DNA from 4 places in the Ruminococcus gauvreauii genome. Region 4 is predicted to be linked to each of the others. Evidence: riboswitches for the same ligand, from Rfam matches in the RefSeq annotation. Region 4 holds a riboswitch; each other region holds the start of a gene.
The links. Region 4 has a riboswitch for cobalamin ahead of NQ502_RS14080 (FecCD family ABC transporter permease). Riboswitches for the same ligand answer to the same signal wherever they lie in the genome.
Positions count from the first base shown of each region.

Region 1 (4,214 bases), 1.5 Mb from region 4:
ACGCCTCGACAGTTCCCAGGAAGATATTTGAGAAGCCCTCATCCTGAAACTTGAAGTTTAACGCCGCATAAATGGCATTGGAAAAGTGTGTAGTGCCGTGACCCATCAGTACGAGAGCTTCGTGGTCCTCACGGAGGTGGGAGAAATGCGCCGCGATGGTGTGTACTACATGATGATTGTCCTCCTCGGTTGTGAGCAGCGGGTTGCCGAAGGTTATGGATGAGAAGGAAGACTGATACATCAGTGCATCCTCCGTCATCAATTCATTTTCGATACCGTTGATCACGTGAGTCGGCTGAACGATGACATCCGTAATACCGTCATCACGCATTTTCTCCATTGCCTCTCTGACATTCAGGATCTTGATGCCGTCACGCCGTAACAGCTTCGCCATGATCATTTTACTGGTCCAGGCGCGGTAAATCTGATAGTCAGGGAAAGCGTCTGCAATCTCTTTTTCAATAGCGTCAATTGTTTTTTCTCTCGTTTCGGCAAAACTGGTACCAAAGCTGACAACCAGAATTGCTTTTTTGGATGCGTCCGGCATGGGGCGTGTTCCTCCTGTGTTTTCTACTTTCATTTGTGGTGATGATGCCATTAGGCGTCATGTCCGTTTAGGTTCGTGTTTTTTTCTCTCTACCAGGCGTCCCATGACGAATCCGAAGACTCCGGCACCGAGACCGGCCTGAAGGCAGAAGAGAAGACTTTCAATTTCTCCGCTGGCAGGCTCCATGATAGGATCAGCCCAGGTTTCATAACCCGGCTGAATCTCCTCGATCATCTCGGATGCCGCACCGTCGGCACCGCCGAACTCGGCGCCGCTTTTCAGAAATAAAGGTACGACAGCGATCACAACAACGAGCAGCAGAAGTATCAGTACAGTTTTTGTGTTTTTAGTCATTATGCATTCCTCCCTCTTAAAAATCCAAGATCTGAAAGTTCAGACTTGGCGTAAGATTCCAGACCGATGATCACGATAGCGGTCAGGATACCTTCTATGATTGCAAGCGGTATCTGAGTGGCCGCAAAGATAGCCAGGAATTTCCCGAGGGAAGCGCCGAATCCGCCGTCAGCGGATGGATATGCGATTGCCAGCTGGACGCTGGTGACCACGTATGTAAACAGATCTCCGAGGAAGGCTGCCAGAAATACAGACACCAGCTTCGGTACTTTCAGTTTATTGCAAAGCTTGTAGATTCCATAGGACACCAGAGGACCGGCGATCGCCATGGAAAATGTATTTGCGCCAAGAGTGGTAAGACCTCCGTGTGCGAGCAGAATTGCCTGGAAGACCAGAACGATCAGTCCGACAATGCTGACAGCGGCGGGACCAAAGAGGATCGCACCGAGACCGGTTCCTGTCATGTGTGAACAGCTTCCTGTAACAGACGGAATCTTAAGTGAGGACAGGACGAAGGCATACGCTCCCACCATGGCCAGGATCATGATCAGTTTCCGGTTTCCGGAAAGTGTTTTCTTTATGGAGAAGAAACCTGCGATTAAGAATGGTACGCAGACAACTCCCCAGGCAATGCAAAACTTGGCCGGGAGATAGCCCTCCATAATGTGCATCGCGTTTGCAGCCGGCAGAATTCCAAACGAGAGTGCAAAAACTGCGGCGATTAAAACAATTGTTCTTTGTGACTTTGTCATAATTTTCTCCTTTCTCATTTTTACAAAAAAAGAACGCCGTATCTAAGGAATCCCACTTCACATAGACAGGCGCACTGAAACGGCAGCATGTTAGAATTTGCCGTTTCCTTACACCAGGCCATCGTTCGTAACCGGGGTGTAAATCGCTTGTGAAGGGCAGGCTTTCTGACTCAGGCGTCACCACCGTATCTTGCCTTCCCAGTTTTCACCAGTGACATCATAAGATACGGCTCTTCCATTACAGCGGCGGGACCGTGTGAGACTTGCACTCACTTTCCTCTTACCCTGCGGAGAAATACGCAGGCTCCACTTCACATTCAATTCTATGATAAATTTTATCGCGTTGTCCGTCTAATGTCAAATGAATTTTTTAAAACAGTTCAGGACGGCGGGAAAATAGGTGTAAAAACATCCGATGCTTCTTGCCGGGCTGTTAGCCGGGCAAGAAGATGCACCGTCCTGAATAGTTACGAATTTCTTAAAATTAGAAAATAGATTTTGCATTTTTAAAAGTATGTGCTATGATGGGGAGGAATAAATTCTGGAGGAACAAATGATGAGTATTTGTATGGTGGGTATTGATCATAACAAGGCATCTGTGGATGTAAGGGCATTATTCTCCTTTACGAAGAAGAATGCAGCTGCTGCCATGGAACAGCTGAAATGCAGCGACGGCATATTGGGATGCATCATACTTTCAACTTGCAATCGTATGGAAATCTGGGCCAGTGTGGAAGAAGAGTGGGAAGGTTCACTCGTGGAAGAACTGTGCATCATCAAGAAAGTGGATCCGACACAGTTTGGTCAGTATTTTGTCATGCGTGAGAGAAAAGACGCGGTGAACCACCTGTTCCATCTGACCTGCGGGCTGAAATCCCAGATCCTCGGGGAGGATCAGATCATTACCCAGGTAAAAGATGCACTGTCGCTTGCACGTGAGAATTATATGACTGACAGTGTACTGGAAGTATTGTTCCGCATGGCGGTGACGGCGGCAAAAAAAGTAAAAACGGATGTTACCTTCTCAAGAGCAAACGTTACGGCGATGGACCGTGCAGTTTCCATGCTGAAAGAGCAGGGCTATGAGATACAGGGAAAAACATGCATGGTGATCGGAAATGGAGAGATGGGAAAACTGGCTGCACAGACAATGCAGAGGGCAGGTGCTGCGGTGACTGTCACAGTACGGCAGTATCGGAGCGGCATGGTAACGATTCCGAAGGGATGTGCCCGGATCAATTACGGAGAGCGTATGGATCTGCTGCCAAAATGCCATGTGGTAGTCAGTGCGACAGCAAGTCCCAATTTTACACTGACACGGGAACTGCTCGGGGAAGCGGATCTTACGCATGATATTATTTTCATCGATCTTGCTGTGCCCAGGGACATCGAACCGGCCATCGGTGAGATGGAACATGTGACGCTGTATGACATCGATGATTTTCAGATCACGGCGGTCGGTGACTATCTGAAGGATTCCTTTGACCAGGCTGAGGCGATTCTTCTGGAACAGCAGAAAGAATTCTATGACTGGTATGACGGCAGGGATTTGATCCCGAGGATTCAGGAAATCCAGGAGGACGCGGCGACTGATCTGGAGCTGCGCATACATAAGATCCTTGGCAAACTTCCGCTGGAGGACAAAGAGAGGGAGACACTCAGAAAGTCAATCGAACTGGCGGCAGGGAAAGTAGTCGGAAAAATGATCTTCGGACTGCGGGATTCGCTGGAAAAAGAAACATTTTTAGCCTGTGTGGAAGGGTTGGAAAAGCTGTATGAAGAGTAATGGACAGGCGTATTTTCCGCTTTTTGTGGATTTGTCAGAGAAAAAGATCGTAGTGATCGGTGCAGGAAAGATCGCGTCGCGCAGGATCGGGACACTGTCGGAATTCACACGGAACATTGTCGTGGTTGCACCCCGTTTTGATGAGCGTGTGCTGACACTGGCAAAAGAAGGACGGATAAAAATATGTGAGAAGAAGTATGAGAGAGAGGATCTATACGGGGCCGATATTGTGATTGCCGGCACGGATGACGAGGGGCTGAACGAAGACATTTACAGTGTATGCAAATGCCTGGGCATATTGGTAAATGTCATCAGCGACCGGACGAAATGTGATTTTCATTTTCCCGGCATTGTCAAAAGAGATACGCTGGTGGCGGGGGTCAATGCGGGAGGCAGGGACCACGGCAGGGCAAAACGCGCCAGGCAGGCGATAGAAAAAGCACTCGACGATTTTACAGGAGGACGAATAACTATGGCAGCACCGGAAAAATTTTGTGTTGGCAGCCGGGAGAGCAAACTCGCGGTGATTCAAAGCGAGATGGTGATCTCATATATAAAAGAAACGTGCCCGGAAACAGAAGTTTCGCTGTTGACGATGAAGACGACCGGCGATATCATTCTGGACCGGACGCTCGATAAGGTGGGAGGAAAAGGGTTGTTTGTCAAGGAGCTGGACAAAGCTCTGCTGGACAGGCGCAGCGACCTCTCCGTACACAGCCTTAAGGATATGCCGATGGAAGTTCCGGATGAACTTCCGGTCGTTGCATTTTCGAAG
Region 1 covers NZ_CP102290.1:273,925-278,138, reverse strand. The annotation lists gene NQ502_RS01320 (sirohydrochlorin cobaltochelatase) at 1-547, opposite strand, end outside; gene NQ502_RS01315 (energy-coupling factor ABC transporter substrate-binding protein) at 605-901, opposite strand; gene NQ502_RS01310 (energy-coupling factor ABC transporter permease) at 901-1,653, opposite strand; cobalamin riboswitch at 1,792-1,980, opposite strand; gene hemA (glutamyl-tRNA reductase) at 2,207-3,439, shown strand; partial or broken gene NQ502_RS01300 (precorrin-2 dehydrogenase/sirohydrochlorin ferrochelatase family protein) at 3,429-3,905, shown strand; gene hemC (hydroxymethylbilane synthase) at 3,912-4,214, shown strand, end outside.
Region 1: it holds a riboswitch for cobalamin, as region 4 does, so the genes downstream of both, NQ502_RS01310 (energy-coupling factor ABC transporter permease) here and NQ502_RS14080 (FecCD family ABC transporter permease) in region 4, are expected to answer to the same signal.

Region 2 (4,214 bases), 440 kb from region 4:
AATGGCCGGCATCAGGAGATACGGGATCGATTACCTGGAACTCGAGCAATCAGGATGTGGCGACCGTCTCGAGCAGCGGAAGTGTAAAAGCTGTAGGCTTTGGTGAAACAACAATTACAGCAGAGCTGAAGAACAAAAACGTGTATTCCTGTAAAGTTGAGGTGCCAAACCCGGTTACGGACGTGACCATCAGTGCATCGAGAATCGGTATGCTGAAAGGAAGCAGCATCTCTCTGGATACTATTGATTTTACGCCTGCGGACGGCAATATGAGCAAGTTCAGCTGGGCGTCAAGCAATACGGACGTGCTGACAGTCAAAAATGGTATCGTAAAGGCAGTTGGAGTTGGAAGCGCAAGCATCTATGGAACAGCAGGAAACGCCTTTGCGACCTGTGAAATTACTGTGACGCTCTCCGGGGATGAGGTGGCAGGAATTGAGGTCATAGGACTGATCGATCAGATCGGAGAGGTGACGCTTGACAGTGAGGATGTAATTAAAACAGCCCGTACAGCCTACAACAAACTGACCAGAATGCAGAAAGCATATGTAGAGAATGATCAGAAGCTGTTTGATGCAGAGGATAAGTTGTATGAACTGCAGGAAGTGATGAGAAGTCCGGTAACATTAAGTTCTGTAAAGTCAGTAAATTATAATACGGTGAATGTTACCTGGAAATCCGTAAACGGTGCAGAAGGGTATCAGGTATACCGAAAGACAGCAGGAGGAAGTTACAAAGAGATCGCAGCTGTGAGCGGACGCGAAACAACGGCATACAGAGACACCGGACTGACTACGGGAACGGTTTATACTTACACTGTGCGTGCCGTGTATACGCTTGGAGGTGAGAAACAGCTTGGAGATTATGTGAAATCAGGAATCACAGGCAAAGCGATGCCGGAGAAAACAGTGATTTCCAAAGTTCAGTCCTGGGGGTCTCAGACATTGAAACTTACCTGGGAAAAGGTGAGCGGAGCCAGCGGATATCAGATCTATCACAGGACCTCCAAAAGCGGCCCGTGGAAATACGTCACACAGATTGCAAATGGAAATACAACGTCCTATATGCATTACAATCTGATATGCGGAAATACGTATGACTATGTGGTACGTGCATATCGTACGGTGAAAAACACGAAATACATTGGTGCGAACAGCGATATACTGAGCGGAAAACCAGTACCGGCACAGGTGAAAAATGTAACGGTCAGAAAAGCTTCCTCTACCAGCCTGAAGATCAGCTGGAGCAAGGTGAACGGAGCCAGCGGATATCAGATCTACCGCAGGAATCCGGAAACAGGGAAATATCAGTTCGTCACACAACTCGGCAATGGAAATACAGCAGCTTATACGGAAAAAGGCCTGAAGAAGGGGATTACCTATACGTATGTGGTGCGCGCATACCGTACCGTGAACGGCAATAAGATTTTGGGCGCTAACTCAACTGAAACAAAAGGAAGTATCAACTAATGAATGCGGCGGGGGATTCCAATTTGGAATACCCCGCCGTTTTGGGAAAATAGTGCAGGTTTTGCAGTTTACTTGAAAAAAAGGATGTGCTATACTGTAAGCAATTTCATAAGATCAGTATTTATGGTCGGATTTCGGCAGGGAGGAAAGCAGAAATCCGTTAAAAGAGAATCCGGTGTGAATCCGGAACAGTCACCACTACTGTAACGCGGACGAAGGAGTGATATACCACTGGGCCAGGAGCCTGGGAAGGCATTCCCAAGGATGAAGCGAAGTCAGGAGAACTGCCATAGATCGAATCAAGTAATATTTTCGGGTGAAGAAAATATGCTTTTTTTGTTGCCAAAAATCAGTAAAACATGTATATGGACAGTGACTTACGGCAGGGAGGAGACGAATTATGGATAGGAAAAAACAAAATAATCTGAGAAGAAGGGGAAGCGTGCGGCATTGTATACACAGGCTGACTGCGGTCATGCTGGTCCTGATCTTGTCGATGTCAGCATGCCTGATGGAAGCAGGTGCGGTTTCATGGAATGCAAGTGCAGATGCGGATGACAATTTCCAGCAGCTGAGATTCTGGGAAGATGAAAAGCCCGGTCTGCGCTTTTATATCAATGCTGCCGCGCGATATGAACTTGAGACAGTGGAAAAGCCGGCCTATGGCACAAATGCCGGCGAATGGACAGTGATGAGTCTGCTGCGCGGGATGTATACGGGAATGGATTATCTGAACTTTATACCGGATGATTATTTCCAAAACTATTATCAGCGTATGACTGAAACAGTACAGAGTAAGAACGGCGAACTTCATGCATATAAGATTACAGAGTGGTGCAGGGTGATACTTGCACTGAGCGCACTCGGCAAGTCACCGGCAGATGTGGGAGGCTATGACTTCCTGGATAAGCTGTCAAAATCATATAATGACACGTACTGGCAGGGGCTCAACGGTCCGATATTCAGCCTGATCGCCCTGAATACCGGCGGGTATCAGCTGTACGAGACACCTTCTGATTATCAGGAAGGCGATATCAACACCGAAGGCCGTATGCTGGATTATATCGTGCGCCATGAGATCCTGAATTCGGACAAGACGATCGGAGGCTGGGCACTGAATGACGCCAATGCGGCTGAGAACGGCGCTGATGCCGACATCACAGGAATGGCGCTGCAGGCAATGGCACCCTATTATCTGGATGAACTGAAATACAAAGAGTCCGGCGCAGCGACACCGTATTCGGAGTTTATCAAAGCGGTGGAACGCGGTATCTATACGCTGCACCAGATGCAGCTGGCTAATGGGGGCTTTAAGGGCTGGGGAAGCGACATCAATACCGAGTCGACGACTCAGGTGATCGTAGCCCTGACGGAGCTTGGCATCGATCCGCTATCTGAAAGCGTTGTGCTCTCCAATATAGGAAAAGAATGTGGGTTTGTCACAAAAGGCGCCGTATGGGACGGCACACGCTGCAATAATATGATCGACGCAATTCTGATGCACTGGGAGAAAAACAGCGGTTCCAGCGAAGCGGTGGGAGGATTCAAACACGTCACGGCGGGAGATGACGGAGGAGGCGGAAGCGGTGATCTGGTCAATCCAATGGCGACGGATCAGGCGCTTTACGCCCTGATTTCCTACGACCGTTTTCTGAACGGAGAGAATAAACTGTATGATATGACCGATATGACGGACGGCAGTTATACGCAGATGACAGCGAAAACATACAATATCACTTACGATGGCAATGGCTCTGCAGCGACAGGTACGGAACCTTACGCTCCGTATGAGGAAGTCCTGCTGCCGGTTGTGCAGTCCACGGGGGATGAGGCGTTTGTGGCATGGAACACGAAGGCGGACGGAACGGGAACGACGTACCGGCCGGGGGAAACGCTTTCCATGCCGGAACAGGATGTGACCCTGTATGCCATGTTCGGTCAGATTGATTTTTCACTGGAACTGGAATTAAACGGCGGAGTATTGTCGGAAGGTGTAACGGTGCCGGACATGTTCACACCGATGGATGCCGAGATCGTTCTGCCGACAGCAGATGAGATCACGAAAGAGGGCTGCATTTTCAACGGCTGGTATCTGAGTGCTTCCGCCGCTGATAAATTGTCCGGGACAACCGTGACATCGGTTCCGAAAGGGACGTATGGAGATCAGAAATATTACGCGGGCTGGAGGGTGTCATTTGACAAAATCAATCCGTTTGGAGTACTGATCTCAAGTCTGGGAAAGGAAATCAGAATTTCTGACCGCTCTGTCATCCGCCAGGCGCGTGCGATCTATGACAGTATGAGTGTGACGGAACAAAAGAATCTTACCTGCCGCGCGTATTATGAGAAGCTGGTATCTGCTGAAGAGGCGCTGAAACAATTAGAAGCAAGTATGGACCAGGCGGAAGTGGTGATCAGTCTGATCACGGACATCGGCATGCCGGTGACTTTAGACCGTGAACCTTATATAAGGGAGGCGCGTGAATCGTATGATGCCCTGCAGGAGGAAGATAAGGCTTATGTGACGAACTATGCCGACCTGATCGCAGCGGAAGAGAGCCTGGTTATCTTACAGGAAAACCAGGAAGCGGCCGATGCGGCAGCGGCTCTGATCCGGGGAATCGGCGAGGTGACGCTGGAATCAGAAACGGTAATCGCTGAAGCTCGTGCAGCCTTTGAACTGCTGACCGGGGAACAGCAGCAGCTGATAAAAGAAAGTACTATTGCGCTGCTTGAATCGGCGGA
Region 2 covers NZ_CP102290.1:2,519,504-2,523,717, forward strand. The annotation lists gene NQ502_RS12140 (Ig-like domain-containing protein) at 1-1,469, shown strand, start outside; cobalamin riboswitch at 1,577-1,775, shown strand; gene NQ502_RS12145 (InlB B-repeat-containing protein) at 1,870-4,214, shown strand, end outside.
Region 2: it holds a riboswitch for cobalamin, as region 4 does, so the genes downstream of both, NQ502_RS12145 (InlB B-repeat-containing protein) here and NQ502_RS14080 (FecCD family ABC transporter permease) in region 4, are expected to answer to the same signal.

Region 3 (4,214 bases), 2.1 Mb from region 4:
ATCACATCAAAATGTCAAGTGTGTATGCATATTCTGACGCTTTCCGGAAAGTTTCCCATTCCATAGCAGGCCCTGTCATAGCAAACGAGCTGCCCATGCATAAAATGCCGGGCAGCTCCTCTGCTGTCACCTACTGTACATTCTCCGCTTCCAGTATACTCTGTGTCTCCTGCAGATCATGTACGGTTTTTTCTTTATTCTCCTGAGTTATCGTCCCACTCCATGCTTTTCCATCGACATGAACTTCAGCCTCTTCCACTGCGGCTACATCACTGTCGTAACCGTCGGATGACTTTTCGCCGTCATCATCTGCAGTTATCGTCGCGTATTCCACCTGATCAGTGCTCGATCCCTCCTGATTCTCCGGTTCCGCCACGGCATCGACAGATTCACTCGTAGCTAAACTCTCCGTTTCTTCTGCCTTTATCGCTTCTGCCGCGGCTGCACCCGATACAGACTCAGTTCTCGGTCCCTCCTGCTCCTCCGCTTCCAGTACGGCATCGACAGATTCGCTCGAAACTGAACTCTCCATTTCTTCTGCCTTAATTGTCTCTGTCGCGGCTGCACTCGATGCAAACGCTGTTGTGATCCCCGCTGCCAGTGCCAATGCGGCTGCAACTGCGGTGACCGACGCTTTTTTATATTTCATAATAGATTCAATCCTTTCTTTGATCGCATATCTGCTGAAACTTTTCGCCAAACCCGCTCCTCCCCTGTTTTCCTGCATCTGGATCAGCGTCAGCGCATAAGACGCCCTGGTGCTTATCCCCGATTCTTTTAATACTCCCTCGTCACATGCCAGCTCGATATCCCTGTTGACCAGAACATACATGATCCATACCATTGGGTTAAACCAGTATATGCATACCGTGATCAGCATAACGATACTCTTCAGGATATCCAGCCTTCTGATATGCAGAAACTCATGGAGCAGGACATAGTTAAGCTGTGCCTCACCCGAACATTCAAGTGATGCCGGAAGCAGTATCACAGGTTTTGCCACGCCATATGTCAATGGCGTTGTTATTCTGTCACTCACTCTGACACTGATTTGCCGCCTTATTCTGTGCTGTGCCAGCCATCTGTCAATATTTTCGTTTCCGGCCGGCACAGAAGAAGCAAATCCCCGTCTGCTCTGTACATTCACGATCGTGAAACAGGCAGCCAGGATTACGCTCCCGGTTATCCATACAGCCATACACAAAAATGACGATCCGCTGCGCAGTGCCAGATCAGCTTTACCGCCGCCAATCGATCCGGATGACAGAAAAGAACCTGTCATTTCCTGTACAGGCGTTCGTTCAAACAGGCAGAATATGCTGATGGGCGACGAAAATGAGAATGGTACAAACAGACGAATCACCGGTATCAGCCACAGGAGCTGAAACAACTGCTTCGGCAGTTTGTCAAGCGCCGCTGTTCTCATCACGATTATGGCAGCAATGATACATGCCGCCGAAAGATTCATTTGCAGAATACTCATAATCTCATCCTCACTCCGTCTCTTTTACAATCCTTCTCAATTCTTCCACAAGGTGTTCAGGCAGGTCTTTTCGTTCCAGAAGCGTGTTGATCAACAGGCCAGATGACCCGTCGAACATCTTATCAATCAGTTGATCCACTTCCGCTTTTTGTGCTTTCTCCCTGCTGATCAGCGCATGACACATGAAGTCCGGCTCCGAGCGCTGCACTGCTCCCTTATTAATCAGTTTCTTTATAATCGTATATGTGGTGGTACGCGACCACCCAACTTGCCTGTTCAGTTTCTCCACAAGCTGTTTCGCTGTCATATCACCCTCTTTCCACAATAGTTCCATTACATTCAGTTCTGAATCAAAAAACTTCATCATATGATTTACTTCCTTTCGTCTACTGCAATAGACTGCTAGCATGCCTTTAGTCTACAGCAGTAGACCAGAGAAGTCAATCCTTTTTACAGGATTTATTTTTTCTTAATAAATCCAGGCAACTATTCAGGATTATTGACATCACAAAACGCTGTGTGGTTTTTATCCCACACAGCGTTTTGCATGTCATTAAAGTGGATGAGGCTGCTTCGGTGCAATCACGAGCGTTTATACAGTTAAGAGGAAATATTGAAATTATTTTAGTTGCGGAGGAAAAATAATTCAATTTAACTGTTTACTAACCTAAGCATTCACCCTGCCGTTTAATCTTTGCATAATCCGTATTATTAAGGTCCTTAGCCGTTTGTTTATTCTTGGCATTCCATAAAAAAATGCCTACTCCGTTAATGAAAGTAGACACGAAATTTGTCATACGACAAATTAGGATGTTAAACTTTGCACGGAAGTTTCAACCTTGTACACAATAAGCAGGTTTCCTGACTTATAGATCATCGCTCTATTTCCCCTTCTCATACTCTCGTACAATGGGATTATGAAATATTGCTCCCTAAATACAGTGACCGGATCGCTTGGGATTCGCACCCAATTCCCTCTTCATCAAAAAAACTTTTGTTTCCCCGATGCACTTACTGTGGTAATATGGAATTATACAAGTAAATCTTACCATACCTGAAGAAAGGCGTCAAGTATTTCCATGAAAAAAATTCTTTTTATCGGTGACAGCATCACCGACAGTCACCGGCTGTTTACAGAATCTCCCTTTGATCTGGGGGACGGCTATGTGTCAGTGGTCCGTGAAATGCTGCCAGCAGACAAATATAAAATCATAAACAGAGGCCACGACGGTTTTACGTCCGAGGACGTATGCAAATGTCTTGATCGGGACTGCCTTGCGCTTGCCCCTGATCTTGTCACCCTGCTCGTCGGGGTAAACGATATCCCGGTTGAATTGTATACGGACCGTCCGCGAATTCCCGCAGAATTCACACGGTACTGCCGGCGTATTCTGGAGAATATCACATCGTCCGGAATCCCTTCTCTCATTTTACTGGAGCCCTTTATCTTCTCATCACCAGCACAATACCTGTGCTGGCATCCCTTTATCCGTCAGGAAAGTGAAATTCTCCAGGAACTGGCTTCATGCTTCGGCGCTGTCTTTCTTCCTCTCCATGAACGGATGAATGCACAAAATGATGACCGCGGCAATTCCATCCTCACCACGGACGGCATTCATCTGTCAGAAGCGGGCAGCCGTCTGCTTGCCTCGTCATGGCTTGCATGTGCCGCCCCGCTTCTGTAACACATTACTCCTGATTCATCTCGCGCTTGCGTTTTGTGACAAGGCCGCCGATCCTTCCTGTCTCTTTCGCTGAAAGGGTCCTCCATCCATTTTCCAGTACACGGTCCAGCAGTCCAAGCTCCTCAGCGATCTCATATTTCAGCTGTTCTTCCGGAGATATTTGATGTAGGTCGATATCCTTATTTTTCTTCATAAAAAAGTCACACTCCTTTTCTCTTTGGAGTATGACCTTTTTTTTCTGTTTTATTCTTTATTTCGGGTAACAGTTCAGGACGGCGGGGAAATTGGTGCAGAAAGCTGCGTCAAGCTTGCTTGTAAGTCGCTTTTACGCACCAATTTCCACATTGGATGAACATCCGATGCTTCTTGACCGGCTTTTTCGGTCAAGAAGATACGCCGTCCTGAATAGTTACTATTTTGGAATAATAATTGCGGCTATAATGTATGCCAGAATTCCGGAACCTCCAAGGCATGAAAACAATACCCAGCCGAGTCTCACAAGTGTTGGATCAATGTTAAAATATTCCGCAATTCCGCCGCATACACCTGCAAGCATGTAATTTGTTGATGAACGATATAATCTCTTATTTTCCATTACGATTCCTCCTTATCTATTTTTCAAAATCAATCGTGATATCTCCCACGCTGCATTTCGCATCGATCGTTCTTTTCGCTGCTTCACTTCCGATCTCTATGTCGTCATTTACATGCCACTCCTGGTCCCCATAGGAAAGACGCCCCAGGCTGCATTCGCCCGAAAAATAATAATCAGCCATACTTTCCGTCATTGTGCATGCGATCCGCCCGGCTGAACAGTCAAAATCCGATTCGCTGCTCTCAAGCAGAGCAATACTGATGGATCCGGCCCCAACTTCGAAGTCCGCATCCTCCGCCCTAATAAGTCCGTCACACACGAATTCCCCGCCTCCTGCATCTACAGTCACTTCCTGTGCAGTCAGGCGATCTGTTTCCAGGCTCCCGCCCTTGATATTCAGTTCCGCACTTTTCAGATCCATGTTATCCGGAAGATAAATTCTCGCGACACC
Region 3 covers NZ_CP102290.1:896,316-900,529, forward strand. The annotation lists gene NQ502_RS04385 (M56 family metallopeptidase) at 131-1,483, opposite strand; gene NQ502_RS04390 (BlaI/MecI/CopY family transcriptional regulator) at 1,494-1,850, opposite strand; cobalamin riboswitch at 2,318-2,513, opposite strand; gene NQ502_RS04395 (SGNH/GDSL hydrolase family protein) at 2,563-3,168, shown strand; gene NQ502_RS04400 (small, acid-soluble spore protein, alpha/beta type) at 3,173-3,361, opposite strand; gene NQ502_RS04405 (PspC domain-containing protein) at 3,581-3,763, opposite strand; gene NQ502_RS04410 (DUF4097 family beta strand repeat-containing protein) at 3,780-4,214, opposite strand, start outside.
Region 3: it holds a riboswitch for cobalamin, as region 4 does, so the genes downstream of both, NQ502_RS04390 (BlaI/MecI/CopY family transcriptional regulator) here and NQ502_RS14080 (FecCD family ABC transporter permease) in region 4, are expected to answer to the same signal.

Region 4 (4,214 bases):
CCGGCGCGGCCGCCGTTGACATCAACACCCGCCGTCACCAGTGCGGAAACTGTCAGCTCCCTGTAGGTTTTGACTTTTACCACGGTATGTTCCATTGAGGCAGCCGTCCCAAGCCCTGTCGAGCATTCTGCTTTGAGTCCAAGCTCTTCTGCCGCCAGCGCCATATGTTCCGGATACGTGGCCGCACGCAGCCGGCACTCCCCGGTGTCCGCCTCTTTCATATCAAGATTAAACGCCGCCGTGAGATGTTCGCTGAATCCTCCGCCCAGCGGACCGGTGCTCAGTACTCTCCGTTTTCCTGCAAAACGGATCACTGTGGCACTTTGCAGGCTTATCATCTGGTCTGATCCAAACTGTTTCATATCCTCACCTACGCAAATTTCCTGAATGGCTTTTCTGCACTCTGATGTTTCAGGTTTTCCAGTACCTCAGCTATACTGCTGCAGAAAACCAGATCCTTGCATACAGCCGAAAACAGACGGCTGCTCTCTTTTGGATCCCTCATGGACAACACGGTACTGCCGTTTATCACAGCCTGTGTGATCAGCTCCAGATTCCTCCGGTTCATGGACCCGCATGGAAAACCGGAATCGATCACAAAACGGCAGTGTTTCATTCTTTCGGCTGCCTGTCTCAGATGAATCGCGGATACCGGTTCAAATGCCTCCTCCTGCACAACATGAGTACAGATCGCGCGCGCTATCTGGGCATCCACATCGTTCTCATGCAGCACACCGCTCGCAGTTCCGTATCCGCCCCTCTCCAGGCTCCTGTACAGCGGAATCGCAGTACCGCAGCCCGGAACTACAAAGACTTCTTCCTCATAGTTTCCGGTCAGCTCCACGCTTCCAAGCAATTCATTGTACCTGGCACCCTTTACATTGTACAGTTCCTGCAGCGTGCCGCTTCTGATCACATCCTCCGGCGCACCCTGTGCGATCACTTTTCCATCCTTGACCATCAGCAGAGTCTGGCAGCCTTTTGCAGCAAGGTCAATATCATGCAGAGAAAGGATTGCGGTAATCCCGAGCGTACGGCAGAGATTATTTAAAATCTGTATGATTTCAACTTTGTGGTGAATATCCAGATGGCTGGTCGGCTCGTCGAGTATGATCAGTTCCGGCTGCTGCACAAGCGCCCGGGCGATCATCACTTTCTGCTTTTCACCGTCGCTGAGCTCACTGTAATATCGCTCCGCCAGATGCTCTACTCCCACCTGTTCAAACGCCCCGTTGATGACCTCATAGTCTTCCTTTTCCAGCTTTCCCCAGAAATTCGTATGGGGATAGCGTCCCATGGAGACGAGTTCATATACCGTCATCAGCGCAGGGGCGGACTGTTCCGTCAGCACCACCGCCAGCTTTTTTGCGAGTGCATTTTCCCGCAGGCTGCTGATATCTGTCCCGCCAATCTGCACGGTCCCTGAGACGGGCGCAAGCAGGCCTGAAAGCGTACGCAGAATAGTGCTCTTGCCCGCCCCGTTGGGACCGAGGAGGCAGATCATCTGTCCTTTCAATCCTTCCAGATTCACTCCCTCCACCACAGTCTTATTCTCATAGCCTGCATTCACCTGAACTGCATTTACAATCAATTCATTCTTCATCTTATATCAGCCTTTCTATAGTTCCTGACCCTTCTGGCGGATCAGGAGGAATACTACCAGCGGCGCTCCTACGACCGAAGTCAGCGCACTCAAAGGAAGTTCAACCGGGCTGAGCAGCAGCCTGGTACCCAGATCGCAGATTCCTGTCATCAGCGCCCCGCAGATGCAGACAGCCGGCAGCACAACTCTGTTATCGGAAGTCTTAAGGAGCATGCGTACAATATGCGGGACAGCAAGTCCGACAAAAGAAATCGGTCCTGCAAAAGCAGTTACAAGTGCTGTCAGCACACTGGAAATGAACACAATCATAATGCGGAAACGCTGTATTCTCACACCCATCGATTTTGCATAGCGCTCCCCCAGCATCATACTGTTCAATGATTTACCCATGAAGAGAGCTGCAGCCAGAAACGGAATCCCGACCACATAAAGCACGGCTACCTGCTCCCATGTAATTCCGGCAAAGCTTCCGAGTGACCAGCGATAGAAACCCGTCACCTTCTCCTTATCGGCCAGCGCGGAGAGCATGCTGGTCACGGCACTGCAGACAAATCCTGCCATCAGCCCGATGATCAGCAGCGTCGATATACTTTTCACTTTTCTGGAAGCCCAGATGACACAGAGCATGACCGCCATTGCGCCGATAAATGCACCTGCGACCATTCCCATCGGAGGTATGCTTTTCATCCCGAAGCTGAATCCTCCGAGCGTCACAAGTCCGACAAACAGTGTGGAACCCGATGAAATGCCCAGCACATACGGTTCTACGATCGGATTGTTGAAAAACACCTGCAGCAGTACGCCTGCGGCGGCAAGGGCAGCTCCCCCAATGACGGTAGCGAGCGTTCTCGGGAGCCTGATGTTCTGTACAATCGCACGGTTTGTCTCCGCCACATCCGGACTCCCGGTAAAAATCCCCAGGATTTCACTCATGGATATTGACACCGATCCGAGTGCAATATTCAGTAAAAAGACAACCACCGCCGCGGCTGCGAAAATTCCCAGCAGCATTACTCTGCGTGAATGATTCTCATTGGTTTTCAAACTTACTTTCCCTCCTCTTATATCAGAAAAATCCCGTATTGAGGATTTCTTCTCAATACGGGATCGCTATCATCCTTTTACCGTACCTCCTGAATTCGAAGAGTCCTGTACGCCTTATCATACCGTGTGTTCTGACTTATACATCAACATGATTCTCCGCCTTCCCGAATACTCTCAGTGGCCGAACTTTTCGTTCCCGGAAAATCACTCCGTAATTACAGCAGCGCTCCTGTGCGGGATTCTCACCCGTCTTCCTGGCCTGTACGTTCCCAAACGGCCCGCATCAGCCAAAACGGCATCATAGTGTTTTTTATCATTATATTTTCTTGGGCTCAATATGTCAACTGTCGGATTTTTCCGCTGTTAATTCTCCAGTCCTGCCTCTTCATTGGTAACTCCGTCGTCCGTCTGTGTATTTCCGCCTTCAACATCTTCATCGTCCTCCAGCGGCTCCGGAACAGAAGTATCGGAGACACCCTCTGAAGTGCGGTCCTCACCTTCCATATCAAAGATCTCTTCGAGTGAGATGCCATCGTCAGCTGATTCCCCATCCGTTCCTTCATCCGGAAAAATATTCATATAGGGCAGAATCTCCGACATGATATTGTGTGCGAGATACTGCGCATAAGTGCTGATCGACTGAATCTCTACATTCGGTTCGTCCACAACGGTGTATATCACCACCTGCGGATCGTCAAGCGGTGCAAAGCCGACATACGAAATCAGATATTTGCCATTTCCCCGCGGAATCTTCTGAGCCGTACCGGTCTTTCCTCCCATGCTGTATCCATCCACCTTGGCATATTTTCCGGTACCATTGCTTGCGACAACCGCACCCATGTATTCCCTGATATGAGCTGATACTTCTTCAGACACGGTCTGTTTCATAAGTACAGGTTCTACGTTTTTTATGACTGCACCATCGCTGTTGAGAACCTTGCTCACGATATGCGGCTGATAATAATATCCCCCGTTGATCACAGAGCAGATGGCAGCCGTCTCCTGAATCATCGTGCAGGTATATCCCTGCCCGAAAGACGATGTGGCAAGTTCCGTCTGCCCCATCGTATCTGTTGTATGCGTAATACCGGATGCCTCGCCCGGCAGATCGATGCCTGTCCTTAATCCAAAGTTAAAGACATTCTGATAGCGGATGAAATCCTCCACGCCCATCTTCTCCGCCATTTGCATCAGTGCTGAATTGCAGGAATTTTTCATTACCTCCGACAGGGTCTGCGTCTCATGGGCTCCGGGATAGACGGAACATTTGATCGTCTCACCGGCGACCACCTCATATCCCCCGCAGTAAAAGGTATCATCGTAGGAGATGTCCCCGCTCTCAAGAGCTGCCGCCACAGACATCGGTTTCACCGTGGAGCCAGGCTCATACGCATCGCTGATACAGTAGTTTTTCCAGATGCCGTTCAGGTTATCCAGCATGGTCTCATTTGACATTTTGTCAATCTCTTCCTGCGCATAGAATGGGGTCAGATCCCTCGGATTATTGAGATCATAGGGATCCGAACTGCCCATTGCCAGAATTTCTCCTGTATTGGGATTGGCAACC
Region 4 covers NZ_CP102290.1:2,961,738-2,965,951, reverse strand. The annotation lists gene NQ502_RS14090 (adenosylcobinamide amidohydrolase) at 1-362, opposite strand, end outside; gene NQ502_RS14085 (ABC transporter ATP-binding protein) at 371-1,603, opposite strand; gene NQ502_RS14080 (FecCD family ABC transporter permease) at 1,619-2,647, opposite strand; cobalamin riboswitch at 2,774-2,902, opposite strand; gene NQ502_RS14075 (peptidoglycan D,D-transpeptidase FtsI family protein) at 3,011-4,214, opposite strand, start outside.